Variovorax paradoxus EPS: one gene and its partner. The protein of the gene in region 2 interacts with the protein of the main gene of each other region in a pairwise test. Links are inferred from orthologs where the notes say so. Each region holds a gene or a part of one and is shown on either strand. Other genes may lie near its edges.

Region 1 (14,375 bases), 430 kb from region 2 along the record:
GCACCCGCGCGGTGTCGCAGCAGCACGCCTTCGACATCGAGGTGCTCGCCGCCTGGCTCGAGAAGAACCTCGAGGGTTTCAAGGGTCCGTTGACGGTGGAGATGTTCAAGGGCGGGCAGTCGAACCCGACCTACAAGCTCGTCACGCCCACGCAAAGCTACGTGATGCGCGCCAAGCCCGGCCCGGTTGCCAAGCTGCTGCCCTCCGCCCATGCGGTGGAGCGCGAGTTCAAGGTCATGAGTGGCCTGCAAGGCACCGACGTGCCCGTGCCGCGCATGCACTGCCTCTGCGAGGACGAGTCCGTCATCGGCCGCGCCTTCTACGTGATGGAGTTCATGCAGGGCCGCGTGCTCTGGGACCAGTCGCTGCCCGGCTTCAGCAACGCCGAACGCGCGGCCTACTACGACGAGATGAACCGCGTCATTGCGGCGCTGCACACGGTCGACTTCGCCGCCCGGGGCCTGGCCGACTACGGCAAGCCCGGCAATTACTTCGAGCGCCAGATCGGCCGCTGGAGCAAGCAGTACAAGGCCTCGACCGATGGCGCGGGCGAACTGTCGCAGCCGATCGAGGCGATGGAGCGCCTCATCGACTGGTTCCCCGCCCACATGCCGGCGAGCGCGCGCGACGAGAGCAAGGTTTCCATCGTGCACGGCGACTACCGCCTGGATAACGTGATGTTCCACCCCACCGAGGCGCGGATCATCGCGGTGCTCGACTGGGAGCTCTCCACGCTGGGCCATCCGCTGGCGGACTTCAGCTACCACTGCATGTCGTGGCACATGCCGCCCACCACCGGCCGCGGCATAGGCGGCGTAGATGTCGCGGCGCTGGGCATTCCCACCGAGAGCGAATACATCCGCCGTTATTGCGAGCGCACGCGCATCAGCACACCCGAGGCGCTGGCGCCCGACTGGAACTTCTATCAGGCCTACAACCTGTTCCGCATGGCCGCGATTCTTCAAGGCATTGCGAAGCGGGTCGAGGCCGGTACCGCATCGAGCGAGCAAGCCGTGGCATCGGCCCGCGGCGCGCGGCCGATGGCCGAGATGGCCTGGCAGTTCGCCCAAAAGGCGTAACCGGCCCTCCCCCAAAAACCCACCAGGAGACGACATGGATTTCGAATATTCGGCCAAGACCAAGGAACTGCAGAAGCGCGTCAAGGCGTTCATGGATGAAAACATCTACCCGGCAGAGGCCGAGTACAGCGCCGAGCTGGCTGCGAACACGGCGGCCGGCAAGCGCTGGACCGCATTGAAGACGGTGGAAAAGGTCAAGGAAAAAGCCAAGGCCCAGGGCCTGTGGAACCTCTTCCTTCCGGTCGACAGCGCCTCGGCCTCCGGCTACGCAGGTGCCGGCCTCACGAACCAGGAATACGCGCCGCTGGCCGAAATCATGGGTGCGGTGCCTTGGGCAAGCGAAGCCTTCAACTGCTCGGCGCCTGACACCGGCAACATGGAAACCATCGCCCGCTACGGCTCGGAAGAGATCAAGGCGCGCTGGCTCAAGCCGCTGCTCGAAGGTCAGATCCGCTCGGCCTTCGCGATGACCGAGCCCGACGTGGCATCGAGCGACGCCACCAACATCTCGACCCGCATCGAACGCCAGGGCGACGAGTACGTGATCAACGGCCACAAGTGGTGGATTTCGGGCGCGGCCGATCCGCGCTGCGCCGTCTTCATCACCATGGGCAAGAGCGATCCGGACGCACCGCGCCACTCGCAGCAGAGCATGGTGATCGTGCCGGCCGATGCCAAGGGCATCCGCATCGTGCGCCCGCTCAACGTGATGGGTTACGACGACGCGCCGCACGGCCACGTCGAGATGTATTTCGAGAACGTGCGCGTGCCTGTCGACAACATCCTGCTTGGCGAAGGCCGCGGTTTCGAAATCGCCCAAGGCCGCCTTGGCCCGGGACGCATCCACCACTGCATGCGCCTGATCGGCTTGGCCGAGCGCGCGCTCGAGCTGATGTGCAAGCGCGCCTCCTCGCGCGTCGCCTTCGGCAAGACCGTCGCGTCGCAGACCGTGACGCAGGAACGCATCGCCGAAGCGCGCTGCAAGATCGACATGGCCCGCCTGCTCACGCTGAAGGCCGCATGGCTCATGGACGTGGCGGGCAACAAGGTCGCCAAGAACGAGATCGCGATGATCAAGGTGGTCGCGCCGAGCATGGCCTGCCAGGTGATCGACTGGGCCATGCAGGTCCACGGCGGCGGCGGCATGTGCGACGACTTCCCCCTCGCCTACGCCTATGCCGGCGCGCGCACGCTGCGCTTTGCGGACGGCCCGGACGAAGTGCACCGCAATGCGATCGCGAAGTGGGAACTGGGCAAGTACGCGCCCAGCAAGACCGACGCCGAGGCGCCCGTCACGCGCTTCTGATTCTGTTGTCTTGCGCCCTTTCCCCTCGGGGAGGGGGTTGGGTAAGGGCCGACGGCGATCCAATCGCCCCGGCCCTTTTCCTTTTCAGAGCTTCTTCTGCAAAAAGATCGCGTGCCCGAAGGCCGGATCGAGCTGGTAGCCGATGAAGCCTTCGCGCTCATACGAGCGCAGCGCCGGCACATTGCCCGACAGCACTTCGAGCGTGAGCTTGCAGGCGCCGCGCTTGCGTGCCTCCCGCTCCACCAGCGCGAACATCTGCTGCGCAACGCGCTGGCCGCGGTGGCTGGGCAGCACGACCACGTCGTGCACGTTGACCAGCGGCTTGCAGGCAAAGGTCGAAAAGCCCTCGATGCAATTGATCAGGCCTACGGGCGTGTCGCCATCGAAGGCCAGCACGCTGAAGGCCTGCGGACGCGCTGCCAGCGCCGCAGGCAAGCCTTCGCGCACGGCGGCGTCGAGCGGCGTGCCGCCACCGGCCGGATCGCGGGCGTAAGCGTCGAGCAGATCGACCAGCGCCGCGGCCTGCGCGGCGTCGTGGTAATCCGCGACGAAGGTCCGGATGCTCATTGCGCCGGCTGCAGCGTCGCTGCCAAGCGCTGTGCGCACGAGCGCGACTGCTTGGCATCGCGCGCCTCGACCATCACCCGCACCAGCGGCTCGGTGCCGCTCGCGCGGATCAGTACGCGGCCGCCGTCGCCCAGTTCGGCCTCGATGCGCTGCGTTTCGCTGGCCAGCGCCTGGTTGTCCTTCCAGTTCTGTCCAGGCGCCAAGCGCACGTTGATCAGCGTCTGCGGGAAAAGCGTGACGCCTTCGAGCAACTGCGCCACCGTCTTGCCGCTGCGGACGCACGCCTGCAGCACCTGCAGCGCGCTCACGATGCCGTCGCCGGTGGTGTGGCGGTCGAGTGCCAGCAGGTGGCCCGAGCCCTCGCCGCCCAGAAGCCAGCCGCGCTTGTCGAGCTCTTCGAGCACGTAGCGGTCGCCGACCTTGGCACGCACGAATTCAATGTCCTGCCCGCGCAGCGCGACTTCCACCGCCTTGTTGGTCATGAGTGTGCCGACCACGCCCACCGGCTTCTCGCCGCGTGCGATGCGCTCGGCCACCATCAGGTAAAGCAGTTCGTCGCCGTTGAAGAGGCGCCCGCTGGCGTCGACCAACTGCAGGCGGTCGGCATCGCCGTCGAGCGCGATGCCGTAGTCGGCCTTCTGCGCCGTCACCGTGGCGACCAATGCCTCGGGATGTGTGGCGCCGAAGTCCTTGTTGATGTTGAGCCCGTCGGGCGCGCAGCCGATGCTGGTCACTTCCGCGCCCAGTTCGTGGAACACGTTGGGCGCCACCTGGTAGGCCGCACCGTGCGCTGCATCGACCACGAGCTTCATGCCGCGCAGCGTGAGGTCGTTGGCGAAGGTGCTCTTGCAGAACTCGATGTAGCGGCCGGACGCATCATCGAGGCGGCGGGCCTTGCCGAGGTTGACGGAATCCACCCAGACCGGCGCTTCTTCCAGAGCAGCCTCGACGGCCAGCTCCCATGCATCGTCGAGCTTGGTGCCCTGCGCGCTGAAGAACTTGATGCCGTTGTCGGGAAAGGCGTTGTGGCTGGCGCTGATCACCACGCCGAGGCTCGCGCGCTGGGCACGCGTGAGATACGCCACGCCGGGCGTGGGCAGCGGGCCCAGCAGCACGACGTCGACGCCGGCCGAATTGAAGCCCGACTCAAGTGCCGATTCGAGCATGTAGCCCGAAATGCGGGTGTCCTTGCCGATCAGCACACGGGGGCGGGCTTCGGTTTTCTTGAGCACACGGCCCACGGCGTGCGCGAGACGCAACACGAAGTCGGGTGTGATGGGTGCCTGGCCAACGGTGCCGCGGATGCCGTCGGTGCCGAAATATTTGCGGGTCATGCGAGTTCCTCTTTTGTTTGTCTTTGTTGTGCTGCTGCCTTCATGGCGCGCCACACCGCGAGGGCGGCCACTGTGTCGCGCACATCGTGCACGCGCACGATGGCGGCGCCGCGGTCCACGGCCAGCACCGCGGCCGCGACGCTGGGCACGATGCGCTCGCCCGCCGCCTCGATGCCAGTGGCGGTGCCGATCGACGACTTGCGCGACCAGCCCAGGAGCAGCGGGTAGCCGGCACCGAGCAATTCGCGCTGCCGGCCCAGCAGGGCGAAATTCTGCGTCACGGTTTTCCCGAAGCCAACGCCCGGGTCGAGCGTGATGCGCGACGGATCGATCTGCAGCGCGTGGAGTTGCGCCAGCTGCGCGGCCCAGAACGACAGCACCTCGGGGATCACGTCGCCCTGCATCGGCACGACCTGCATGGTCTGCGGATCGCGGTGCATGTGCATCAGGCAGATGCCGCACGACGGATGCGCCGCCACGGCTTCACGCGCACCCGGCTGGCGCAGCGCCCAGATGTCGTTGACGATGTCCGCGCCCAGGTCGAGCACAGCGCGCATGACCTCGGGCTTGTAGGTGTCGATGGAGAGCGGCACGTTCAGCTTCACCGCCTCGCGCACAACCGGCAGCACGCGCGCCAGTTCGGCGTCGAGCGGAACGGCCGGGCTGCCCGGGCGGGTGGATTCCCCGCCGATGTCCAGGATGTCCGCGCCCTCCTTCAACAACTGCTCGCAGTGCCGCAGCGCGGTGTCGGTGGACGCGTGCGCGCCGCCATCGGAGAAGGAATCGGGCGTGACGTTGACGATGCCCATGACGCGCGGCTGCGCGAGGTCGATCCTGAAACGCGAGGTCTGCCAGACCGAGCCGCCCGGCTCACCATGGAAAACGGGGCCAGAGGCCCCGTTGTTGCTTGATTTCAAGCCCACCTCAAGCGGCGGTCGGCGCCGGGTCAGTGTTGACCGCCGGCGTGCCGCCGCTACCGCCGCTGCCCGAAGGAGGGGTTCGCGGCGTCCAGTCCTTGGGCGGACGCGGTGCACGGCCGGCCATGATGTCGTCGAGCTGCTCGGAATCGATGGTTTCCCATTCGAGCAACGCCTTCGCCATCGCGTGCATCTTGTCGCTGTTCTCTTCGATCAAGTGGCGCGCAAGGGCGTACTGCTCGTCGATGATGCGGCGCACTTCGCCGTCGACCTTTTCCATGGTCTGCTCGCTCATGTTCGTGGTCTTGGTGACCGAGCGGCCGAGGAACACTTCGCCTTCGTTTTCGGCATAGACCATCGGGCCCAGCGCATCGGTCATGCCGTAGCGCGTGACCATGTCGCGGGCAATGGAGGTCGCACGCTCGAAGTCGTTGCTGGCACCCGTCGTCATCTGGTGCATGAAGACTTCTTCAGCGATGCGGCCACCGAACAGCATGCTGATCTGGTTCAGCATGTATTCGCGGTCGTAGCTGTAGCGGTCTTGCGCCGGCAGGCTCATGGTCACGCCCAGGGCGCGGCCACGCGGAATGATCGTGACCTTGTGGACCGGGTCGCACTTGGGCAGCAGCTTGCCGATGAGGGCGTGGCCGGACTCGTGGTAGGCCGTGTTGCGGCGCTCTTCCTCGGGCATGACCATGCTCTTGCGCTCGGGGCCCATGAAGATCTTGTCCTTGGCCTTCTCGAAGTCCTGCATCTCGACGACGCGCGCATTGCGGCGAGCGGCCATGAGAGCGGCTTCATTGCAGAGGTTGGCCAGGTCGGCGCCGGACATGCCGGGCGTACCGCGGGCGATGACGCTCGGGTTTACATCCTGGCCCAGCGGAACCTTGCGCATGTGCACGCCGAGGATCTGTTCGCGGCCGCGAATGTCGGGCAGCGTCACGTACACCTGGCGGTCGAAACGACCCGGGCGCAGCAGCGCGGCGTCCAGGATGTCCGGGCGGTTGGTGGCAGCCACCACGATCACCCCGAGGTTGGTTTCGAAGCCGTCCATCTCGACCAGCATCTGGTTCAGGGTTTGTTCGCGCTCGTCGTTGCCGCCGCCGAGGCCGGCGCCGCGTTGACGACCCACCGCATCGATTTCGTCGATGAAGATGATGCAGGGGGCATTCTTCTTGGCGTTCTCGAACATGTCGCGGACACGGGCAGCGCCCACGCCGACGAACATTTCAACGAAGTCGGAGCCGGAGATCGAGAAGAAAGGGACCTTGGCTTCGCCGGCGATCGACTTGGCCAGGAGGGTCTTGCCGGTGCCGGGAGGGCCAACCAGCAGCAGACCGCGCGGAATGCGGCCGCCGAGTTTCTGGAAGCGCTGCGGGTCTTTGAGGAAGTCGACGACTTCGCGGACTTCTTCCTTGGCCTCATCGCAGCCTGCGACGTCGGCGAAGGTGACCGTGTTGTTGTTCTCGTCCATCATGCGGGCCTTGCTCTTGCCGAAGCTGAACGCCCCGCCCTTGCCGCCGCCCTGCATCTGTCGCATGAAGTAGATCCAGACGCCGATCAGCAGGAGCATCGGGCCCCAACTCACCAGGAGCGTCATGAGGAGCGAGCCCTCTTCGCGCGGCTTGACGTCGAACTTGACGTTGTGGTCGATCAGGTCGCCCACGAGGCCGCGGTCGAGGACCGTGGCGGTCGTGCGGATCTTGCGATCGTCGTTGGTGACTGCGACGATTTCGCCACCGCCGGCACCTTCAGGGATGACGGCGCTCTTGATCTGGTTGCCGCGAACCTGGTCGAGAAACTCGGAGTAACTCACTGCGCCAGAGCCGACGCCGCCGCGGGTGTCGAACTGCTTGAACACAGTGAACAACACCATGGCAATGACGAGCCATACGGCAACTTTGGAAAACCACTGATTGTTCAAACGAAGCTCCAGTCGAAAGCGCGTGACGAGGATGTGAAAAAACGCGCTATGGGTACGCAATTGCGCCCCATTTTAGGCTTTTCAAGCTGCGAAAAGCGGGCATTTCCCTAAAGCAGCCATAGCCTGACAAGGGTTTGCGCCCCCTGACCACCCGCAGCGGCAAGGTATCAAGGCGTATCCAGGGCCTTCAAGCCCATCCCAACCAGGAAAGTCTCGGCAGATTTATCCCGCGAAGCCTTGGGCTTGAACGGCTTGACGGTACGGAAACTGGCCTTGAACAGCTTGACCGATTCGTCATAGCCGCCTCCGTGGAAAAGCTTGGCCACCAGAGCGCCTTCGGGCTTCAGGTGGTGCTGCGCGAAGTCGACGGCAAGCTCGATCAGATGCGCAATGCGGGCGCCATCGGCCGAATGGATGCCCGAAATGTTGGGCGCCATGTCCGAGACCACCAGGTCGGCCTTGCGGCCAGCCAGCACACCCAGCACCTGCTCCAGCAGCTCCACCTCGCGGAAGTCTCCCTGGATGAAAGTGACGCCTTCGATGGGCTCCATGGCCAGCATGTCGAGCGCAATGATGGTGCCGTTCAGCGTGCCGATCGCGGCGCCCTCGGGCGACATGCGCCGCCGCAGGTACTGGCTCCAGGCCCCGGGCGTGGAGCCCAGGTCGACCACCAGTTGGCCCGGTTTGACCAATCCCAGCGATTCGTCGATCTCTTTGAGCTTGTAGGCGGCGCGTGCGCGATACCCCTCTCGCGTGGCCAATTTCACGTACGGATCATTGATGTGATCGTGAAGCCAGGCTTTGTTGACTTTTTTGCTTTTTGCTTTGGTGCTCATTGGGAACCTCCGTGCTCCGCACTGCGGTATTCGCCTTGGGAACAGCCCGGCGGCTCAGGAGGTGCTTTCTACCCTCGATAATACGGGGATGCCCGCCATTCAACTTACCCCTGCCGAGCGCAAGGTGCACCGCGCCGAAGCTCACCACCTGGATCCGATCGTCATGGTCGGTGGAGACGGGCTCACCCCTGCCGTGAAAAAAGAGGCGGACTCCGCCCTGAAGGCCCATGGCCTGATCAAGGTCCGCGTCTTCTCCGACGACCGCCTCGCCCGCGACGCCATGCTGCAAGAACTCGCCAACGAGCTCAACGCCGCCCCCATTCAGCACATCGGCAAGCTGCTGGTGCTCTGGCGCCCGATTCCCGAAAAAGAAAAAGTGGTCGATGAAGATCGCATGCCCGGCCCGCGCGACGTCAAGGTCCTGAAGTACAGCAAGCGCGGCGGCCAGCGCCCCGAAATCAAGACGCTGCGCGTGCTCGGCAACCAACGCCTCACCCCCGGCGGCACCATCAAGCGCGCCAAGGCCAAGCGGCCGCTGTCGGCCAAGAAGCGCAACCAGTCGGATTGAGCCGGGTGGGACGCCATATCCTCTGCATGAAGTGGGGCACGAAATACGGCCCTGAATACGTCAACCGCCTCTACGCGATGGTGCGCCGCAACCTGAGCGGCGACTTCAAGTTCGTCTGCTTGACCGATGACGGCACCGGCATCCGCCCCGAGGTGACCTGCCTTCCGATCCCCCCGCTGAACCTGCAACTGGCCCCCGGCCAGCGCGACGGCGCCTGGAAGAAGCTCACTACGCTCGAAGGCGACCTGCACGGCCTGCGCGGCACCGCCCTCTTCCTGGACGTCGACGTGGTCGTCGTGGGCAGCCTCGATGCCTTCTTCGAGCAGCCTGGCGAGTTCCTGATCATTCACGACTACGCCCGCCCTTGGCGCGGTCGGCGGATCACCGGGAATTCATCGGTCTACCGGTTCGAGCTGGGCGCCCATGCCGACGTGCTGGCGTATTTCCGGAACAACATGGACAAGGTCCAGGCCGAATACCGCAACGAGCAGACCTACCTGTCCGCCATGCTGCACAAGCAAGGCAAGCTCTCCTACTGGCCCGACGCCTGGTGCCCGAGCTTCAAGTACCACGGCATCCCGACCTGGCCAACGAACTACTGGGAAGCGCCCTTCGTCCCCGAAGGCGCACGCATCATGATTTTTCATGGCGAGTGCAATCCGCCCGATGCGCTGGCGGGCCGACGCAATCGGGCCTTCCGGTACATCCGGCCAGCGAACTGGGTCGCTGAGTTCTGGAAAGAGTGAGTGTGTAGATGGCGGCGAAAGCCGCCATCGCCGCTTTACCGGCGATAGGTCAGCGACCGGGCTGAGCGCCCATGCGCCAAAGCAGCACCAACGTGCACAGCCATTGCACGACGTACATGCCACTGCCGACGGTGTGCCAGAGCTTCAGGTTGTCCCGCGCCAGGATGCGCGGCGCCACGGCGTATTGCTGGAGCAGCGCCAGCAACAGCGCGCCGAGGACGAGACCGATGGAGGTCATCGTGGCCGCATCCATGCGCTCATCGGCCTTGCTCCGGAAATGAATCAGCAGGATCAGGCCGCACCCGATGGCAACCCAGCTCTGCGCCCCGAAAAGCTGGCCGGCGAAATTGCCCGCGACCGCCGGGTTGCCGAGCTTGGCGAACAGCATCGGAACGACGAGGAAGCCGATCGTCGTGAGGCTGCCCCACCAGAAGGCGGCGAGCAGCAGGGCCAGGCGGTCTTTCATCGAAGGCTCTATCGGCTGGACGATCAGAGGTAGCGAACAGCCACGATCTCGTAGCGCTTCAGGCCACCTGGGGCCTGCACTTCGGCGGTGTCGCCCTCTTCCTTGCCGATCAGCGCGCGAGCGATCGGACTGGAGATGTTGATGAGGCCCAGCTTCAGATCGGCTTCGTCTTCGCCCACGATCTGGTACTTGACGGCTTCGCCCGACTCTTCTTCCTCGAGCTCCACGGTCGAGCCGAACACCACCTTGCCGCCGGCGTCGAGCTCGGACGGATCGATGATCTGCGCGGCCGAAAGCTTGCCCTCGACCTCCTGGATGCGGCCTTCGATGAAGCCCTGGCGGTCCTTGGCGACCTCGTATTCGGCGTTCTCGCTCAGGTCGCCCTGCGCGCGGGCTTCGGAAATCGCGTTGATGACCCAGGGGCGCTCAACGGTCTTGAGTTGATGCAATTCGGCGCGCAGCTTTTCGGCACCGCGCTTGGTGATTGGAATGGTGGCCATGTTTGGTTCTCCATAAAGCGAAACCGCCGAACGATGCCGTTCGGCGGTCGATTGGGGGGACAGATCAGACGAGATTGCGTCCGGTCAGCCGGCTCAGGATGGCGAGCGGGCTCGAGTCGGGATTGTATTGCTTCGAAGCAGCCAGATGAAGGGTCTGCTCGAGCATGTACTGGCCCGCCATCACAGCGTGCGAGGTCTGGTCGGAAAAGCACACCCACACCGAGCCCGGCGGGAACTCGGCCTTCTCCTGGGGAGAGGTTTCCTGGTACGCCATGTCCGACTTCATGCCGTCGTGCAGCTGAAGCATCAGGTGGTCGTATTCGCTGCGGAACGACTTGGTCACGTGCAGCGCCTGCAGCAGCTTGGCCTGCCAGCGCACGTAGGGCTTGGCCCGAGGCAGGAAACGCCTGGCGATGTCCTCGAAAGGCTCGCCTACGCGCCACACGCGCGGCGCGCCTTCGGGATTCACGTTGGTGAACACGCGCAGGATGCGCTCGCCATAGTTGGGACGCGACGGAAACGCATCGACGTGCAGCCGACGGTCATCCGCGCGCCACGACTGCACGCGCGTCTCGACCTGCGCCGGCCGGTAGCTCGTGGGCGCGAGGCGCAGTGCCGGCGTGTAGTGCGGCAGCAGGCCATGAATAAGCTGCTGCGCCTGCGCGCGAAACCGCCCCACCATCGCCGCCGCCGTGCGCTGCACCGCCTCGTCGCCGACAGCGCCCTTGAGCTTGCCGTTGGCATCGAGACTGATGTTGCGCACATCAGGCGACAGCAGGCTGGGCGTGAGCAGGCTGCGCTCTTCGGGTAGCAGTTCGAAGCCCAGTCGCGGGAAATACAGCACCTTGCCCGCTTCCAGCGCCGCGATCCACGCCTCGTTGGGCGTGGCCGCATTCCAGTCCGTCAGGTCCAGTTCGACGAGCTGCGTTCCCATGATGTCGCTCAGGCCGCAGCCAGTTGCGCGTGCATCTCCTGCACCGAGATCACGCCCAGCTCGTCCATGAAGCCCATGCCCTCGACCGCGGCTTCGGCGCCGAAGATCGTGGTGAAGGTGGTCACGCGAGCCAGCAGCGCCGAGGTGCGGATCTGCCGCGAATCGGTGATCGCGTTGCGGCGCTCTTCCACCGTGTTGATGACCAGCGCAATCTCGTTGTTCTTGATCATGTCCACGATGTGCGGGCGGCCTTCGGTCACCTTGTTCACCGTCGCGCATTCGATGCCCGCGGTGGCGATGGCGGCGGCCGTGCCCTTGGTCGCGATCAATTCGAAGCCCAGCTTCGCCAAGCCGCGCGCCACTTCCACGGCACGCGCCTTGTCGTTGTTCTTCACCGAGATGAAGACCTTGCCCGACTTCGGCAGGTGCGTGCCGGCACCGATCTGCGACTTCACGAAGGCTTCGCCGAAGGTCTTGCCCACGCCCATCACTTCACCGGTCGACTTCATCTCGGGGCCGAGGATGGTGTCCACGCCCGGGAACTTGACGAACGGGAACACGGCTTCCTTCACGCTGAAGTACGGCGGCGTCACTTCCTTGGTCACGCCCTGCGATGCGAGCGACTGGCCGGCCATGCAGCGTGCGGCCACCTTGGCGAGCTGGATGCCGGTGGCCTTGCTCACGTAAGGCACGGTGCGCGACGCACGCGGGTTCACTTCGAGCACGTAGATGACGTCCTTGCCATCCTTCTGCTGGATTGCGAACTGCACGTTCATGAGGCCGACCACGTTCAGTGCCGCCGCCATGGCAGCGCTCTGGCGCTTGAGCTCGGCGATCGTTTCGGCGCTCAGGCTGTAGGGCGGCAGCGAGCAGGCGGAGTCGCCCGAGTGCACGCCGGCCTGTTCGATGTGCTCCATCACGCCGCCGATCAGCGTGCCGCCTTCGGCGTCGCGGATGCAGTCGACGTCGCACTCGACGGCGTCGTTCAGGAAGCGGTCGAGCAGCACCGGCGAGTCGTTGCTCACCTTGACCGCTTCACGCATGTAGCGCTCGAGGTCGCGCTGCTCGTGCACGATTTCCATCGCGCGGCCACCGAGCACATAGCTCGGACGCACCACCAGCGGATAACTGAGGGCCGCAGCCTTTTCGAGCGCTTCAGGTTCGGTGCGCGCGGTGGCGTTCGGCGGCTGGCGCAGGCCCAGCTCGTGCAGCAGCTTCTGAAAGCGCTCGCGGTCTTCGGCCGCGTCGATCATGTCGGGCGAGGTGCCGATGATCGGCACGCCGTTGGCTTCGAGGTCCAGCGCGAGCTTCAACGGCGTCTGGCCGCCGTACTGCACGATCACGCCGAGCGGCTTTTCCTTGTCGACGATCTCCAGCACGTCTTCGAGCGTGAGCGGCTCGAAGTACAGGCGGTCGGAGGTGTCGTAGTCGGTCGACACGGTCTCGGGATTGCAGTTGACCATGATGGTCTCGTAGCCGTCCTCGCGCATCGCGAGCGCGGCGTGCACGCAGCAGTAGTCGAACTCGATGCCCTGGCCGATGCGGTTGGGACCGCCGCCGAGCACCATGATCTTCTTCTTGTCCGTGGGGTCGGCTTCGCACTCGTCTTCATAGGTCGAATACATGTAGGCCGTGTTGGTCGCGAACTCGGCCGCGCAGGTGTCCACGCGCTTGTAGACCGGGCGTACACCGAGAGCCCGGCGCTTCTCGCGGATAGCCGTGTCAGTGGTCTTCAGTTGCTTGGCCAGGCGCCGATCGGAGAAGCCCTTCTTCTTGAGCGCGAGCAGCGTGTCCTTGTCGATGTCGTCCAGCGACTTGGTTTCCAGCTCGAGTTCGATCTTCACGATCTCCTCGATCTGCACCAGGAACCACGGGTCGATCTTGGTCAGCGCGAACACTTCATCCACGCTCAGGCCCATGGCGAAGGCATCGCCCACGTACCAGATGCGCTCGGGACCGGGCTCGCCCAATTCCTTTTCGAGCACTTCGCGGTCCTGCGTCTTCTCGTTCAGGCCATCGACGCCCACTTCGAGGCCGCGCAGGGCCTTCTGGAACGATTCCTGGAAGGTGCGGCCCATGGCCATCACCTCGCCCACCGACTTCATCTGCGTCGTGAGACGCGAATCAGCCTGCGGAAATTTCTCGAACGCGAAGCGCGGAATCTTGGTGACCACGTAATCGATCGACGGTTCGAACGACGCGGGCGTCGCGCCGCCGGTGATCTCGTTGCGCAGTTCGTCGAGCGTGTAGCCCACGGCCAGCTTGGCTGCGACCTTGGCGATCGGGAAGCCCGTGGCCTTGGAGGCCAGCGCCGAAGAACGCGAGACCCGCGGGTTCATCTCGATGACGACCATGCGGCCGTCCTTCGGATTGATGGAGAACTGCACGTTCGAGCCGCCGGTATCGACGCCGATCTCACGCAGCACGGCCAGTGAGGCGTTGCGCAGGATCTGGTATTCCTTGTCGGAGAGCGTCTGCGCGGGGGCCACGGTGATCGAGTCGCCGGTGTGCACGCCCATCGGGTCGAGGTTCTCGATCGAGCAGACGATGATGCAGTTGTCGGCCTTGTCGCGCACGACCTCCATCTCGTACTCTTTCCAGCCGAGCAGCGATTCTTCGATCAGCAGCTCGTTGGTGGGCGAGGCTTCGATGCCGCGCTTGCAGATGGTCTCGAATTCGTCGGGGTTGTAGGCGATGCCGCCGCCCGTGCCGCCGAGCGTGAAGCTGGGGCGGATCACGGTCGGAAAGCCCAGCGTCTTCTGCACGGCCCAGGCTTCGTCCATCGTGTGCGCGATGCCCGAGCGGGCCGAACCGAGACCGATCTTGGTCATCGCGTCCTTGAACTTCAAGCGGTCTTCGGCCTTGTCGATGGCTTCGGGCGTGGCGCCGATGAGCTCGACCGGCTTGTGGGTGGACGCGCCCGTGTACTTGTCGAGCACGCCGTTGCGCCACAGGTCGAGCGCGCAGTTCAGCGCGGTCTGGCCGCCCATGGTCGGCAGGATCGCGTCGGGGCGTTCCTTGGCGATGATCTTCTCAACCGTCTGCCAGGTGATCGGCTCGATGTAGGTGACGTCGGCGGTGGCCGGGTCGGTCATGATCGTCGCGGGGTTGCTGTTGATCAGGATGACCTTGTAGCCCTCTTCGCGCAGCGCCTTGCAGGCCTGCACGCCGGAGTAGTCGAACTCGCAGGCCTGGCCG
Region 2 (14,330 bases):
CTTGCTCGACGAGCTCGCGGTCGCAATGGAATTCATCGATTTCGCTGCCGTGTCCCGGCAGCACACAGACAACCGTTTCACCGGCCTTGCGCAGTTGGGCGATGGCCTGGCGCAGCCCCGCCGCATCGCTCCAGGGCGCGCGGATGGCGGCGCGCAGCGGGCGCGCCGGCAGCACGCCGACCAGTTCGCGCACATCGAGGCTGAAGCCGACGGCCGGGCGGTTGCGGCCGAACACGGCGCCCACCTCGTCGTAGCGGCCGCCGCGCACCAGCGAATCGGCGGCACCCGGCACGTAGATGCCGAAGCGCATGCCGCTGTAGTAGGCGTAACCGCGCAGGTCGGCCAAGTCGAAGCTGATCTGGCGTCCGGCCGAGCCGTTCAGGCCAGCGGCGAGCTGCTTCAGGTCGGCCAGCGCAGCGCTGACGGCCGGCGTGCCCTTCAGGGCTTTGGCGGCCTCATCGAGCACCGACGCGTCGCCGTACAACTGGACCAGCGCGCGCAGCCCGTCGCGTGACGCTGCCGGGAAATCCTTGGTGAGCAGGTGCAGTTCGCTCGCATCCTTGGCAGCCAGCGCGGCATGCACGCGGGCGAGCGCGGCGGCATCGACCGGCACGCCGGCAAACAGCGCACGCACGATGCGGGCATCGGCCAGGTCGACGATCACGCCGTCGCGGAGGCCCGCGGCATCGAGGCAGTCGAGTGCGAGCAGGAGCGTTTCGGTGTCGGCTTCGAGGCCGGCGTGGCCGTAGATCTCGGCCCCGAACTGCAGCGGCTCGCGCGTTGCATGCGGGCGATCAGGCCGGGTGTGAAGCACCGGGCCGCAGTAGCAAAGCCGGGCCACGCCGTCGCGGTTCAGCAGGTGGGCATCGATGCGCGCCACCTGGGGGGTGGTATCGGCACGAAGGCCCATGCTGCGGCCGGATAGCTGGTCGACGAGCTTGAAGGTTTGAAGGTCGAGCGCCTCGCCGGTGCCGGAAAGCAGCGACTCGAGGTGCTCGAGCAGCGGCGGCATCACCAGCTCGTAGCCATAGCCACGGGCGGTATCGAGCAGCTGGCGTCGAAGTTCTTCGATGTGGCGCGCCTCGGAAGGCAGCACATCGGCAATGTGATCCGGGAGGACCCAGGCGGACATGGGGATCGGGGGCGTGGTTAAACCGGGATTCTACCGGGACCGCGCTACGCCAAAACCCAAAGTAGTACCAAGCCCAGCAAGATGCTGCAAAGACCGAAGAATCGAAGCTGCCCGTCGCGCAACTGCATCAGTTGCCCGAAGCCGCGCCGCCACCCTCCCGGCGACACGAAGGGCAGGATGCCTTCGATCACCAGGACGAGCGCCAACGCGCTCCAGAAGGTCTCGGCGCTCACTGAACCCTGAAACGGATCAGCGGCGGGGTGCGTTGCCCGCGGAGCCGGAGCCCTGCATGGCACGGAAGAAGTCGGACGACGGGTCAACCACCAGCACGTCGCTCTTCTTGTTGAAGCTCTGCTTGTAGGCTTCGAGGCTGCGATAGAACTGGGCGAACTGCGGGTCGCGGCCGAAGGCCTCGCTGTAGGCGCTGGCGGCCTGGGCATCGCCCTCGCCCTTGATCTTCTGGGCGTCGCGATAGGCGTTTGCCACAATCACTTCACGCTGGCGATCGGCATCGGCGCGAATCTTTTCGCCTTCGGCCGTACCGGTCGAGCGCAGTTCGTTGGCCACGCGCTTGCGTTCGGCTTCCATGCGGCGATAGACCGATTCGGTGATCGCTTCCACATAGTCCACGCGGGTGATCCGCACGTCGACCACGTCGACGCCCCAGGGCTTGCTGCCCTTCACCACAGCCAGCACTTCGCGCTGCACGTCGGCCATCAAGGCCTCGCGACGGACCGAGATCAAGTCGCGCACGGTGCGCTTGTTGATGTTTTCCTGGAACGCATTGCGCACGACGCGGTTCAACTGCATGGCACCCGCGTTCTCGTCGAGGCCGACGTTCCGGATGTAGGCCTGCGGGTCGCTGATGCGCCAGCGCACATACCAGTCGATCACCACGCGCTGCTTTTCAGCCGTGAGCATGGGCTCGGTGTCGATGCTCGACAGCGTCAGGAGGCGCTTGTCGATGTACGACACGTTCTGGAACGGCGGCGGCAACTTGAAGTTGAGGCCGGGCTCGGTGATGACGCTCTTGATTTGGCCAAGGGCATAGACCACGCCGAACTGGCGCTGGTCGACCACGAAGAGGGTCGAGCTCAGCAGCACGAGCAAGACAAGGATCGACGAGGCGATGAATCCGATTCTGTTCATGTTCTTCTAGGCCTTTATCAACGCACGTCACGTTCACGCGAACGGCCGTCGCGTCCACGGCTCTCGCCCGTGGGCGGGGCCACCGGGATCACCGACGACTGGGCCGGTGCGGTGCCAGCCACGCTCGGGCTGGCAGCATCGACGGGCGTTGCGGCGTTGTTGCCGCTCATCTGCATGAGCTTGTCCAGCGGCAAGTACAACAGATTGGAGCCTTGCTTGGTGTCGACCAGCACCTTGGTCGTGCTGGCGTAGATCTGCTGCATGGCGTCGGTGTACATGCGGTCGCGGGTGACCTGCGGTGCCTTCTGGTACTCCGCCAGCACCGCGCTGAAGCGGCCGGCGTCACCTTGTGCCTGGGCCACGATGCGTGCCTTGTAGGCTTCGGACTCTTCCTTGAGGCGCGAGGATGTACCGGAGGCAAGCGGCACGACCTGGTTGGCGTAGGCCTGCGCATCGTTCTTGGTGCGTTCGCGCTCCTGGCCAGCCTTGAGCACGTCGTCGAACGCGGCCTGCACCTGCTCGGGAGGACGCACACCACCCTGTTGCAGGTTGATGCCGACCACTTCAACGCCAATCTTGTAGCGGTCGAGGATGGTTTGCATCAATTGCCGCACGCGCGGGGCGATCTGATCGCGCTCTTCGGCCAGTGCCGCATCCATCTTCATCTTGCCGACCACTTCGCGCACGGAGCTCTCGGCCACCTGCACGATGGTTTCAGCCGGCGACTTGCTCTCGTAGAGCCAGGCCTGTGCATTGCTCAGGCGGTACTGCACGGCGAACTTGATCTCGACGATGTTCTCGTCTTCGGTCAGCATGGCCGATTCGCGCAGGCCCGTGGAACGCACGATGGCGTCGCGGCCCACGTCGGTGGAACGGATCTGCGTGGTCACCACCACCTCGTGGCGCTGAATCGGATATGGCAGACGCCAATTGAAGCCGGCGTTCACCGTCGACTTATAGCGGCCAAACTGCGTGACAACGGCCTGCTGGCCTTCGTTCACGATGAAGAAGCCGGTGCCGAGCCAGATCAGGACCGCCACGGCAGCCACCAGGCCGAGGCCGAATCCTGCGTTTTTCATATCGGGTCTGTAGCCGTTGCCGCCACCGCCGCTGTTGTTGCCGTTGGGACGGTTTCCGCCGCCTTTGCCGCCACCGAAGAAACCGCCGAGCTTGCGATTGAGGTCGCGCCAGAGTTCATCGAGGTCAGGCGGACCCTGGTTGGGACCTTGGCCGCGGGGGCGGTTGCCGTTGTTATTGTTGTTGCCCGAAGGCGGGGGCGTCGGTGCGCCCGGAGGATCGGCATCGGGGGGCCGGTTGCCGGCTGGGCGGTCGCCGTTGGAGGACGACGGCTCGTCGCCGCGACCCCATCGGCCATCGTTCAGATTGAACATGCCCAGAAACCCTCTCCACGCTGGCTTTGCATTCATTCGCTTCGTTCTCTTGTCAGTGGCGGGATTGTGCCCAATCAAAGGGCAGCATCGTGCAATTCAGTGTCGTCCGCAGGGGTCATCGTATCGGCTACGGAGCCCGACAGCCGAGCCAGCTCGGCGCGCAGCAACGGCACGCCCTCGCCGCTTTTGGCACTGAGGAAGATGCGGGGAACCTGAACTCCATCGATTTCCATCTCGTCCTGCAGATGCAGTGGACGTTGCGCACTTTCAAGAGCGTCGAGCTTGTTGAATACCAACAGTTGCGGAACGGTGTCAGCGCCGATCTCGCGCAGGACGCTTTGCACCTCGGCCATCTGCTCGGGGTAATGGGGGTTGGAGGCGTCGATCACGTGCAGCAGCAGATCGGCATCGACCGCCTCCTGCAATGTGGCCTTGAACGCGTCGACGAGGCCGTGCGGCAGGTCGCGGATGAATCCGACGGTGTCGGAGATCGACACTTGGCGCTTCGCATCGCCGAGATAGAGGTTGCGGGTGGTGGTATCGAGCGTCGCGAAGAGCTGGTCGGCTGCGTAAGCGCGCGCCTTGACGAGCGCATTGAAGAGCGAAGACTTGCCCGCGTTGGTGTAGCCAACGAGCGAAATGTTGAAGGTCTCGCGCCGTTCGCGCTGCCGACGCTGCGTGCCGCGCTGCTTCTGCACCTTGGCCAGACGCTCGCGCGTGCGCTTGATCGACTCGCTGATCATGCGGCGGTCGAGCTCGATCTGCTTCTCGCCCGGGCCGCCGCGCACGCCTGCACCGCCGGTCTGGCGCTCCAGATGGGACCATCGGCGAACCAGCCGCGTGCTGAGGTACTGCAGGCGAGCGAGCTCTACCTGCAGCTTGCCCTCATGCGAACGCGCGCGCTGGGCGAAGATTTCGAGAATGAGGAAAGTGCGGTCGTAGACAGCGATGTCGAGCTGGCGCTCGAGGTTGCGCTGCTGCGCCGGGCTCAAGGACTGGTCGAAGATGACCTCGCTCGCCTGGTGCATGGCGGCGAGTTCTTTGATCTCGTCGGCCTTGCCGCTGCCAACGAACAGGGCCGCATCGGGCGCCTTGCGTTTGCAGGTGAGTCGGGCGACAGGCGTGAGGCCCGCAGTCTGCGCGAGCAGGCCGAGTTCCTCGAGTTCGCTGTCGAAATGGGGCAGCCCAAAGTCGACGCCGACGAGAACGGCGGCGCCTTCCTGGCGGTGGATCAGTTCAGACAAGCGGAATCAGAAAATGAAAAAGCGCGACGGAGGGGGCTCCGTCGCGCTCCGCGCGATCAGGCTGCGGCGTCGTCGTTCTCGGCAGCCGAGAAGTTGACGGCACGACCCGGCACGATGGTGGAAATGGCGTGCTTGTAGACCATTTGCGTCACTGTGTTGCGGAGCAACACGACGTATTGGTCAAAAGACTCGATCTGGCCCTGCAGCTTGATGCCGTTCACCAAATAAATGGAAACCGGCACATGCTCGCGACGCAGGGTGTTCAGAAACGGGTCTTGCAGAAGTTGCCCTTTATTGCTCACGATATTCTCCGTGTTCAAGAGTAGTTGTTGGAGAGATGACCTTAACACAGGGTTTCTGCGCTGCAGCAATAGGAGCCAAAAGCCTTGAGAAAATAACGGCTCTCAAAAGACGGAACTTCCATTCCAGCTGCAACTCATCGGCCGCCATCGGCGGCCAAGCGCCCCAAACTTAATTCAGCTGTCCTTGTCCGCAAAGGGATTCTGTGAACTCTTGAACTGGATCCGCAAGGGCGTGCCAACCAGGTCGAATTCCTTGCGGAAGCGCCCTTCCAGGAATCGCTTGTACGCGTCGGTCACGTGCTCCAGCGAATTGCCGTGGATGATGATCACCGGCGGATTCATGCCGCCCTGGTGCGCATAGCGCAGCTTGGGCCGGAACATGCCGCCGCGCTGGGGCGCCTGGAATTGCACCGCCTCCAGCAACAACCGGGTCAGCACCGGCGTCGACATCTTGCGGGTGGCCGATTTGTGCGCCTGCGCAATCGCCTGCCACACCGGACCGAGCCCCTGGCGCTTGATGGCCGAGATGAAATGCAATGACGCGAACTTCAGGAACGGCAACCGGGTCTCGATTTGCCGCTGGATCTGCTCGCGCTGATAGCTGTCGACGGCATCCCATTTGTTGATGGCGATCACCACCGCGCGGCCGCTCTCAAGGATGTAGCCGGCAATGTGCGCGTCCTGGTCAGTCACGCCTTGTGTGGCGTCGAGCAGCAACAGCACGACATTGGCCGACTCGATGGCCTGCAGCGTCTTGACCACCGAGAACTTCTCGATCGCCTCGAACACCTTGCCCTTGCGGCGCAGCCCCGCGGTGTCGATCAGCTCGAAGCGCTGGCCATTGCGCTCGAACGGCACCGAGATGGCGTCGCGCGTGGTGCCCGGCATATCGAAGGCCACCAGACGTTCTTCACCGAGCCAGGTGTTGATGAGCGTGGACTTGCCGACATTGGGCCGGCCAGCTACCGCCAGCTTGATGGGCTTGTTGACGTCGTCTTCGTCCGTCTCATCGTCCGGATCAGGCAGGTTCAGCGGCTCGAGGGCCAGCTCGACCAGATCGCGCATGCCCTGTCCGTGTGCAGCGGACACACCGTGCACATCGCCAAAGCCAAGTTCGTAGAAGTCGACCAGCTTGGTGCCGTCGTGCATGCCTTCGGCCTTGTTGGCCGCCAGCACGCAGGGCTTGCCCAGCCGGCGCAGCTCGTTGGCGATGTCGTGGTCTTGTGCCGAGAGGCCTTCGCGGGCATCGACCACGAAGATCACGACGTCGGCCTCGGCCACGGCCTGCCGCGTCTGCTTGGCCATTTCCTTGTAGATGCCGCTGCCGGCATCGGGCTCGAAGCCGCCGGTGTCGATCACGATGAACTCGTGCTTGCCCAGGCGGCCGTTGCCGTAGTGGCGGTCGCGCGTGAGGCCGGCGTAGTCGGCGACGATGGCGTCGCGCGTCTGGGTCAGGCGGTTGAAGAGCGTCGACTTGCCGACGTTGGGACGGCCGACCAGGGCCACGACCGGCTTCATGGCCGGCCTTTCGATGGCGCGGTTTTCATGGTCGGGCCTTGAGAGTGGGAAAAGAAAAGATTAGTCAGGGCGATAGCCAAACACGCCGCCCTTGGCAGTCACGACCACGACCGTGTTGCCGGCCAGGACCGGCGCAACGGTGATGGCGGAGCCATCGGGCGTGACACGATTGAGCAGCGCGCCGTCTTCTCGCGAGACGAAATGCAGCGAGCCGGTGTCCTCGCCGATGATCAGCGAGCGCCCCACCGCGAGCGGCGAGGTCAGCACACGGTTCTTGAAGCGGGTCATTTGCCAGGCGCGTTCGCCGTCGCCGCGGCGCCAGGCCGTGACGCTGCCGTCGGATTCAGTACCGTAGACAAAGCCTTCGTCACCGGAGACGCCGTCCGCGCCCGAGGCCGGTTTGCTCCAGACCAGCGTACCGCGCTGTGTCTCGACGCAACCGACGCTGGCGTAGTAGGCCCGCGCGCAAATGCTGTCACCGAAGCGGCTCACGCTGCCGGTCAGGTCGACCAGGCGCTCCACGTCGTTGGTGCCGCGCGGCGCCGCAATGGGCGACTCCCAGCGCGAGGTGCCATTGGCCGGGTTGATGCCGACCAGCCGGCCGCCGATGCCCGCGATCAGGGTATCGCCCACGGCAATCAGCACGCCCGACTTGCGCAGCACCAGGTTTTCACTGGGGCGTTGCTGCAGCCAGAGGCGGCGGCCGCTCTGGCCGTCCCAGGCGCTGATGCTGCGGTCGGCGGTCTGCACGAACACACGGCGGCCTGCGACCAGCGGTGCGGTGAAGGCCTGGGCCGCCAGCTTCTGCTTCCACAGGACCTTGCCGCCTTCGATGGCAACGAGTTCGTTGTTGGTGGTGACGACCGCGGCCATCGTGCCGTCGCTGCCGACGCCTGCCGCCAATGTGGCGCCGGCGCTCGCACGCCAGGTTTCACGGCCGGCACGGGCGTCGATGGCCACGACGGTGCCGTCGTTGCCGGCCACCGTCACGATGTCGCCGCTGACGTCGGTGGTGAGCGGGAAGCTCACTTCCGGGATCTTCACGCTCCAGGCCTGACGCACGCCGAGCGTGGCGGGGTTGGCGGGCAGCTCGGCCGGCTTCGGCTTGCCGGAGCCCGAACAGGCGGCCAACAGCGCTACCAAAACAAGAGCGGAACCTGCGCGCAGGGCGCCCGATTCAGGCATGAGACGCTTGAGATTCATGATGCGGTCAGGAGTTTTTGGGGGCTGCGGGTGTGACAGTGATGGTTGGCGCCAGGCTCTTCGGGTCGACACCGACCGCGTTCAGCTTGATCTCGACCAGGCGGCGGTAGTCGGAGGTTGCGCCGAGACCCGTCCAAGCCTTGCGGTATTCCTGCTGCGCCTCGTCGCGCTTGCCCTGCGCCATGTAGATGTCGCCCTTGCGGTCGGCCACCAGCGGTTCGAACTCCTTGGGCACATTGCCGTCGAGTTGCTTCAAGGCTTCGTCGTACGACTTGCCGTCGAGCAGTTCGGCCGCGAGCCGCAGCTTTGCGATGGCCTGGTAGCCCGGATCGACGGCGCTCTGCGCCACCCAACCCAGTGCTGCACGCGATTCCTCGACCTTGCCCTTTTCGTACAGCGTCTTGGCAGCCAGGAGGCCCGCCTGCTGCGCATAAGCGGTGCCGGCAAAGCGCTCCTTCATGTCGCCCAGCACGCGCTGGATGCGCTCGACGTCGCCGGACTGCGTGCTGCGCTCGACCTCGTCGTAAAGAGCCGCGGCCTGGGCTGCCTTGTTGCGCTGGAAGTACTGCCAGCCGTTCCAGGCCACGAAGGCGCCAGCGACAAGCAGCACGACCCAGGTAATCAGGGTGCCGTAGGTGTTCCAGAAATGCTTGAGCTGGTCGAGCTGTTCCTGTTCTTCGAGATCGAGATGGGTTGCCATGCGCTGTCAGGTGTTGGGAGCCGGGGATTGTAGGGTGGCGGCCCAGGTGGCCACCTCGGCGAGCGGCCGGGCGATTTGCGCGCCGCTGCCGTCGCGCAGAGACTTGAGAGTCACTTCGCCGCGTGCAAGTTCATCGGCGCCGAAGATCAGGGCGTAGGTGGCGCCGCTGTTGTCGGCCTTTTTCATCTGCGACTTGAAGCTTGCCAAGCCCTCGGCCGTGGCGCCGTGCATCTGCACGCGCACGCCGGCTTCGCGCAACTGCTGCAGCGTACGCAGCACCAGCGGCATGGCGCCCGCGTCGGGCACGACGGCGTAGGCATCGGGAGCCGGTACGGGAATGTCTGCGCCCTGCTCTTTCAGCAAGTCGAGGACGCGCTCCACGCCCATGGCCCAGCCCACGGCCGGTGCAGGCTTGCCGCCGATCTGCTCGATCAGGCCGTCGTAACGGCCGCCGCCGCAGACAGTGCCTTGCGCGCCGAGGCGATCGGTAACGAACTCGAACACCGTGAGGTTGTAGTAGTCGAGACCGCGCACGAGACGCGGGTTGATCGTGTAGGTGATGCCGTTGGCCTGGAGGATCGCCTGCAGCCCCTCGAAGTGCGCGCGCGATTCGGCACCGAGGAACTCGCTCAGCTTGGGTGCCGACTCGACCACGTCCTTCATGGCCGGGTTCTTGGTATCGAGGATGCGCAGCGGGTTGCTGTGCAGGCGGCGCTTGCCGTCTTCGTCGAGTTTGTCGGCATGCTGCTCGAAGTGGGCGATGAGCTGAGCACGATGCAGCGCGCGCTCGGCGGGCTGGCCCAGACTGTTGAGTTCGAGCCGCACATCGGTCAGGCCGATGGCCTTCCAGAGCGCGCTGGCCAGCAGGATCAACTCTGCATCGACATCGGGGCCGGCAAAGCCGAGCGCCTCGGCGCCAATCTGGTGGAACTGGCGATAGCGCCCGCGCTGCGGCTTCTCGCGGCGAAACATCGGCCCCGTGTACCAAAGGCGCCGGGGACCGTCGTAGAGCATGTTGTGCTCGATCACTGCGCGCACGAGGCCGGCGGTGTTTTCCGGACGCATCGCGAGGTGCTCGGCTTGGCCGTGCTTGTCCGAGCGGTCCTCGAAGGCGTACATCTCTTTTTCGACGATGTCCGTGACCTCGCCAATACCGCGCACAAACAGCGCGGTGTGCTCGAGGATCGGCGTGCGCACGTTGCGATAGGCGAAGCGGCCCATCTGCTCGCGCACGGTGGCCTCGAGCCACTCCCAGCGCGCCGATTCGGGCGGCAATATGTCGTTCATGCCTTTGACGGCATTCAATTTTTCAGCCATGAGTCTGCGGAGGTGTCAGGCGGCGACGGCGTGTTCGCCGCCGAAGCGCTTTTCGATATAGGTTTCGACGAGCTGGTGGAACTCGTTGGCGATATTGTCGCCGCGCAGCGTGAGGGCCTTTTCGCCGTCGATGAAGACCGGCGCGGCGGGCGCCTCGCCGGTGCCGGGCAGGCTGATGCCGATGTCGGCGTGCTTGCTCTCGCCGGGGCCGTTGACGATGCAGCCCATGACGGCCACCTTCAGCGTCTCGACACCCGGGTATTTCTTGCGCCAGACCGGCATCTGCAGGCGCAGGTAGTCGTCGATCTGCTTGGCCAGTTCCTGGAAGGTGGTGCTCGTGGTGCGCCCGCAGCCCGGACAGGCGGTGACGCTCGGCACGAACACGCGCAGGCCCAGGGCCTGGAGGATTTCGTTGGCGATCAGCACTTCCTGCGTGCGCGACTCGCCTGGCTGCGGCGTGAGCGACACGCGAATCGTGTCGCCGATGCCCTCCTGCAGCAGGATCGACAGCGCCGTGGCCGACGCCACCGTGCCCTTGGTGCCCATGCCGGCTTCGGTGAGGCCCAGGTGCAGCGGGTACTCGCAACGCTTCGCAAGTTCGCGGTACACCGAGATCAGGTCCTGCACGCCGCTCACCTTGCACGACAGGATGACCTGGTTGCCGGCCATGCCCATCGACTCGGCAAGCTTCGCGGACTCGATGGCCGAGGTGATCAGCGCCTCGTACATCACCTGCTTGGCGTCCCAGGGCTCGGGGCGCTGGCTGTTCGTGTCCATCAGGCTGGCGAGCAGTTCCTGGTCGAGGCTGCCCCAGTTCACGCCGATGCGCACTGGCTTGTTCCAGCGCATCGCGGCGTCGATCATCTGGCCGAACTGCTTGTCCTTCTTGTCGCCCTTGCCCACGTTGCCGGGATTGATGCGGTACTTGCTCAGCGCCTCGGCACAGGCCGGATAGTCGGTGAGCAGGCGGTGGCCGTTGTAGTGGAAGTCGCCGATCAGCGGCACGTCGATGCCCATGCGGTCGAGCTGCTCGCGGATGTAGGGCACCTGGGCCGCGGCCTCGGGCGTGTTGACCGTGATGCGGACCATCTCGGAGCCCGCGATGGCGAGTTCCTTGACCTGGATCGCGGTGCCGATGGCATCGACCGTGTCGGTGTTCGTCATCGACTGCACGCGCACCGGAGCGTCGCCGCCCACGGTAACGATGCGTGGGCCCCAGACCACGCTGGCCTGGCGCGAGCGGCGCGCCTTGGGCGCCGCTGATTCAATGGGTTGGGGTGTGCAGTCGGTCACGATTTCACCTCGAAGCGCGCTACGCCACCACCGCGGGTGACGGGCTTCAGATCGTAGGGCTTTCCGTTCACCTGCACATCGACCGCCGACGCACGGCCCACCACCACAGAAAGCGGCAGGGTGCCGGACAACCCGACAGTCTCGCCAGCCTGCAGGCTGCGGCGCAGCAGTTGTTTGCCACCGACTTCGGTCACGGTGATCCAGCACTCTTCGCGCGCAACGAAAACCAGTTGCTGGCTGCTGCTCGCGACGCCAGCGGGAGATGCCGCGCCGGGCGCGACGGTTGCAGGAGCGGCTGCAGCAGGCGCAGGCCCATTGACGGCAGCAGCGGGTGCGACACCCGCCGGCCCGGTGGGCGCCACGGCTTGCACGGGAACGTTTTCTGCCACGACGCCAGGCGTTCCCGAGGCTGCTCCGCCCGCAGGCGCTTCGCTCGTCGAAGATGCTTCAGGTTCGCCGCGCGATGTGAGGCGCGACACCGAGGCGCCGATCTGGTCGAAAACCGACTGCGGCAGCCAGAACAGCGCGCCCGCGCCGATCAGCAGGAGCACGACCACCGTCAGCAGCGCCCGCGACGGCAGCACGCTGGAGCGCCCGCCGTTCCAGCGTGGCGTGCCGGAGACGATGTTGGTCTTCAAGGTCCGGTCGGCCACCGCCAGACCCGCCTGTTTGGTGGCCGGCAGCTTGGCGAGCACTGGCGCCGGATCGATGCGCAAGGCGCGGCAGACGCTGCTGGCCAAGGCACGCGCGAAGACAGGATCGGGCAGCGAATCGATGTCGTCCGCCTCCAGCGCCGCGAGCTTCTGCGGCGGCACCTTGAGGGCGGCCGCCACCATTTCGATGTGCAGTCCGTGCGCCTCGCGCGCTTCGCGCAGCAGGTCGCCGGCCGTCTTGTGCGCGATGTCGCTTTCCTCGAGCGGCAGTGCCGCGGAGGTTCCGAACTCCGAAACCCGTTCAGTCATTGAAATTCCCGCGCTCGTACGCTGATGCCTCCCGCGATTGAGGGAAGCGGCGTTGCAGTTGGCCTCCCAACTGCGCGATCGCCTCGCGGTTGTTGAGCTTTCGTTCGATCTTGATGCCGAGCCACAGCGTCTCGGCACTGGCCGAGGGACTGTTGTTGACGCGGCGAATGTAGAACTGCGCGCGCTGCCACTCCTCGCGCTGCGCCAGCACCGACGCCAGGTTGAAACCGACCACCGGATTGCCCGCGTCGATTTCGTAGGCCTGCAAGAGGCTGCGCTCGGCCTGCGGGCGCAGCCCGGCCTTGAGCTCGCAGACGCCTTGCGTCATGAGCGTCTTGGCGCGGTCGTTATAGCTGGGTACGGCGAGCGCTTCGGTGAACTGCTGCGCCGCGTCGCCAAAGCGGTTCTGCTGGCACAGCAGCCAGCCGTAGTTGTGGCGGATGTTGGGGTCGCGCGGTGCGATCGCGATCGCGCGGCGGAAACTGTCTTCGGCCAGACCCGCATCTTCCAGGCGCATGTAGACGAGGCCGCGCAGGTTGTAGGCGTCCGCGTAGTTGGGGTCGGCCACCAGCGCCTGCTTGATCTCGTCGAGCGCGACGGTGGTCTGCCCATGCTCGAAATAGCCCGACGCCAGTTCCATGCGCAGCCGCGCGCGGCGCTGGCGGTTGGTTTCGTCGGATTCGGTGACGATCTCGGCGCCCTTGCCCGAGCTGGTGTCGGCCAGGCTGGTGGTGGTGGTCCGCGTGTTGACGCAGCCGGCGAGCAGAAACGCCACGGCGACACCGGCAAGGCTTGCAGCCAGGATGCGCTGCGTGCTCGCGGTGATCATCGGAAAGGCCTTGCTCATCGGTTCAATGCTCCTGGGAGACGGTGGGGTTCTTGCGCATCGGGTGCAAGACAACGGGACGTTCGGTTGCACGGCGCTGGGCCATGCGTTCGGCGGCGCGGGTGCGGTCCTTGACGTCGCCAGCGAGCTGCCCGCAGGCGGCATCGATGTCGTCGCCGCGCGTCTTGCGCACGGTGGTCACGAGGCCCGCCTCGCTCAGCGTCCGGGCGAACGCCAGCACGCGCGGCTGAGGTGAACGCAGCAGGCCCGAGGCTGGAAAGGGGTTGAACGGAATCAGGTTGAACTTGCACGAGACGTCGTGCTTGCGCACGAGCTCGACCAGCTGGCGCGCATGTTCGGGCTGGTCGTTCACGCCGTCGAGCATGCAGTACTCGAAGGTGATGAAGTCGCGCGGCGCATGTTCGAGGTAGCGCTTGCAGGCTTCGAGCAACTCGGCGATCGGGTACTTGCGATTGAGCGGCACGAGGTCGTCGCGCAGCGCATCGTTGGGCGCATGCAGCGAAACGGCCATGGCCACGGCGCAGTCGGTGCCCAGGCGGTCGATCATCGGCACGACGCCGGAAGTCGACACGGTGACACGGCGGCGCGACAGCCCGTAGGCGTTGTCGTCGAGCATGGTGCGCAGCGCGGGCACAAGCGCGGTGTAGTTCTGCAGCGGCTCGCCCATGCCCATCATCACCACGTTGGAGATGACGCGTTCGTCGCGTTTCAGGTGCTTGCGCAGGAAGTGTTCGGCAAACCAGAGCTGGGCGACGATTTCGCCCGTGCTCAGGTTGCGGCTGAAGCCCTGATGCCCAGTCGAGCAAAAGCGGCAACCGACCGCACAGCCGGCTTGGGACGACACGCACAGCGTGCCGCGGTCGTCCTCGGGAATGAATACGGCTTCGACGGCATTGCCGTCGCCGACGTCGAACAGCCACTTGATCGTGCCGTCCTTGGATTCGTGCTGCGTGAGGACCGGCAAGGCCTCCACGCGCGCGGTGGTCGCGAGCTTCTCGCGCAGCGACTTGGCCAGATCGGTCATCTGGGTGAAGTCGCTGGCGCCACGCTGGTGAATCCAGCGGAACAGCTGCGTGGCGCGGAAACGCTTCTCGCCGAGTTTTTCGCAGAACGCGGCCAGTCCCTCGAGATCGAAGTCGAGCAGGTTGGCCGTGGTCATGGAATCAGTCGGCAGACAGCCTCAGCGTGCGTAGACGTTGAGGCCGGCGAAGAAGAACGAGACTTCGTTCGCTGCGGTTTCAGGAGCGTCCGAACCGTGCACGGCGTTCGCGT

The links.
Region 1: the proteins of hflC (region 2) and ftsH interact in binary tests that used the Escherichia coli proteins (3 or more experiments, as listed by UniProt). The link is inferred for Variovorax paradoxus EPS from one-to-one orthologs.

The regions. Positions count from the first base shown.
Region 1 is NC_014931.1:3,549,273-3,563,647, forward strand. Bases 4,670-7,546 are described here. They hold ftsH (ATP-dependent zinc metalloprotease FtsH), read right to left. Parts: upstream 7,128-7,546; coding sequence 5,211-7,127; downstream 4,670-5,210. Other genes in these bases: folP (dihydropteroate synthase), read right to left, coding at 4,670-5,095; VARPA_RS16470 (RlmE family RNA methyltransferase), read right to left, coding at 7,295-7,546. Also shown: VARPA_RS16440 (phosphotransferase), read left to right, coding at 1-1,079; VARPA_RS16445 (acyl-CoA dehydrogenase family protein), read left to right, coding at 1,114-2,385; VARPA_RS16450 (GNAT family N-acetyltransferase), read right to left, coding at 2,470-2,952; glmM (phosphoglucosamine mutase), read right to left, coding at 2,949-4,286; more of folP, read right to left, coding at 4,283-4,669; more of VARPA_RS16470, read right to left, coding at 7,547-7,963; VARPA_RS16475 (YhbY family RNA-binding protein), read left to right, coding at 8,052-8,531; VARPA_RS16480 (hypothetical protein), read left to right, coding at 8,558-9,277; VARPA_RS16485 (DUF4149 domain-containing protein), read right to left, coding at 9,327-9,743; transcription elongation factor GreA, read right to left, coding at 9,767-10,243; VARPA_RS16495 (Kdo hydroxylase family protein), read right to left, coding at 10,308-11,177; carB (carbamoyl-phosphate synthase large subunit), read right to left, coding at 11,186-14,375. UniProt on the Escherichia coli protein: Acts as a processive, ATP-dependent zinc metallopeptidase for both cytoplasmic and membrane proteins. Plays a role in the quality control of integral membrane proteins.
Region 2 is NC_014931.1:3,981,348-3,995,677, forward strand. Bases 332-3,163 are described here. They hold hflC (protease modulator HflC), read right to left. Parts: upstream 2,282-3,163; coding sequence 1,382-2,281; downstream 332-1,381. Other genes in these bases: VARPA_RS18430 (ATP phosphoribosyltransferase regulatory subunit), read right to left, coding at 332-1,132; VARPA_RS18435 (DUF2065 domain-containing protein), read right to left, coding at 1,177-1,365; hflK (FtsH protease activity modulator HflK), read right to left, coding at 2,299-3,163. In the rest of the region: more of VARPA_RS18430, read right to left, coding at 1-331; more of hflK, read right to left, coding at 3,164-3,672; GTPase HflX, read right to left, coding at 3,747-4,916; RNA chaperone Hfq, read right to left, coding at 4,973-5,218; ribosome biogenesis GTPase Der, read right to left, coding at 5,393-6,736; outer membrane protein assembly factor BamB, read right to left, coding at 6,797-7,939; VARPA_RS18470 (YfgM family protein), read right to left, coding at 7,947-8,639; hisS (histidine--tRNA ligase), read right to left, coding at 8,646-9,956; ispG (flavodoxin-dependent (E)-4-hydroxy-3-methylbut-2-enyl-diphosphate synthase), read right to left, coding at 9,972-11,249; VARPA_RS18485 (helix-turn-helix domain-containing protein), read right to left, coding at 11,246-12,211; type IV pilus biogenesis/stability protein PilW, read right to left, coding at 12,204-13,058; 23S rRNA (adenine(2503)-C(2))-methyltransferase RlmN, read right to left, coding at 13,063-14,217; ndk (nucleoside-diphosphate kinase), read right to left, coding at 14,239-14,330.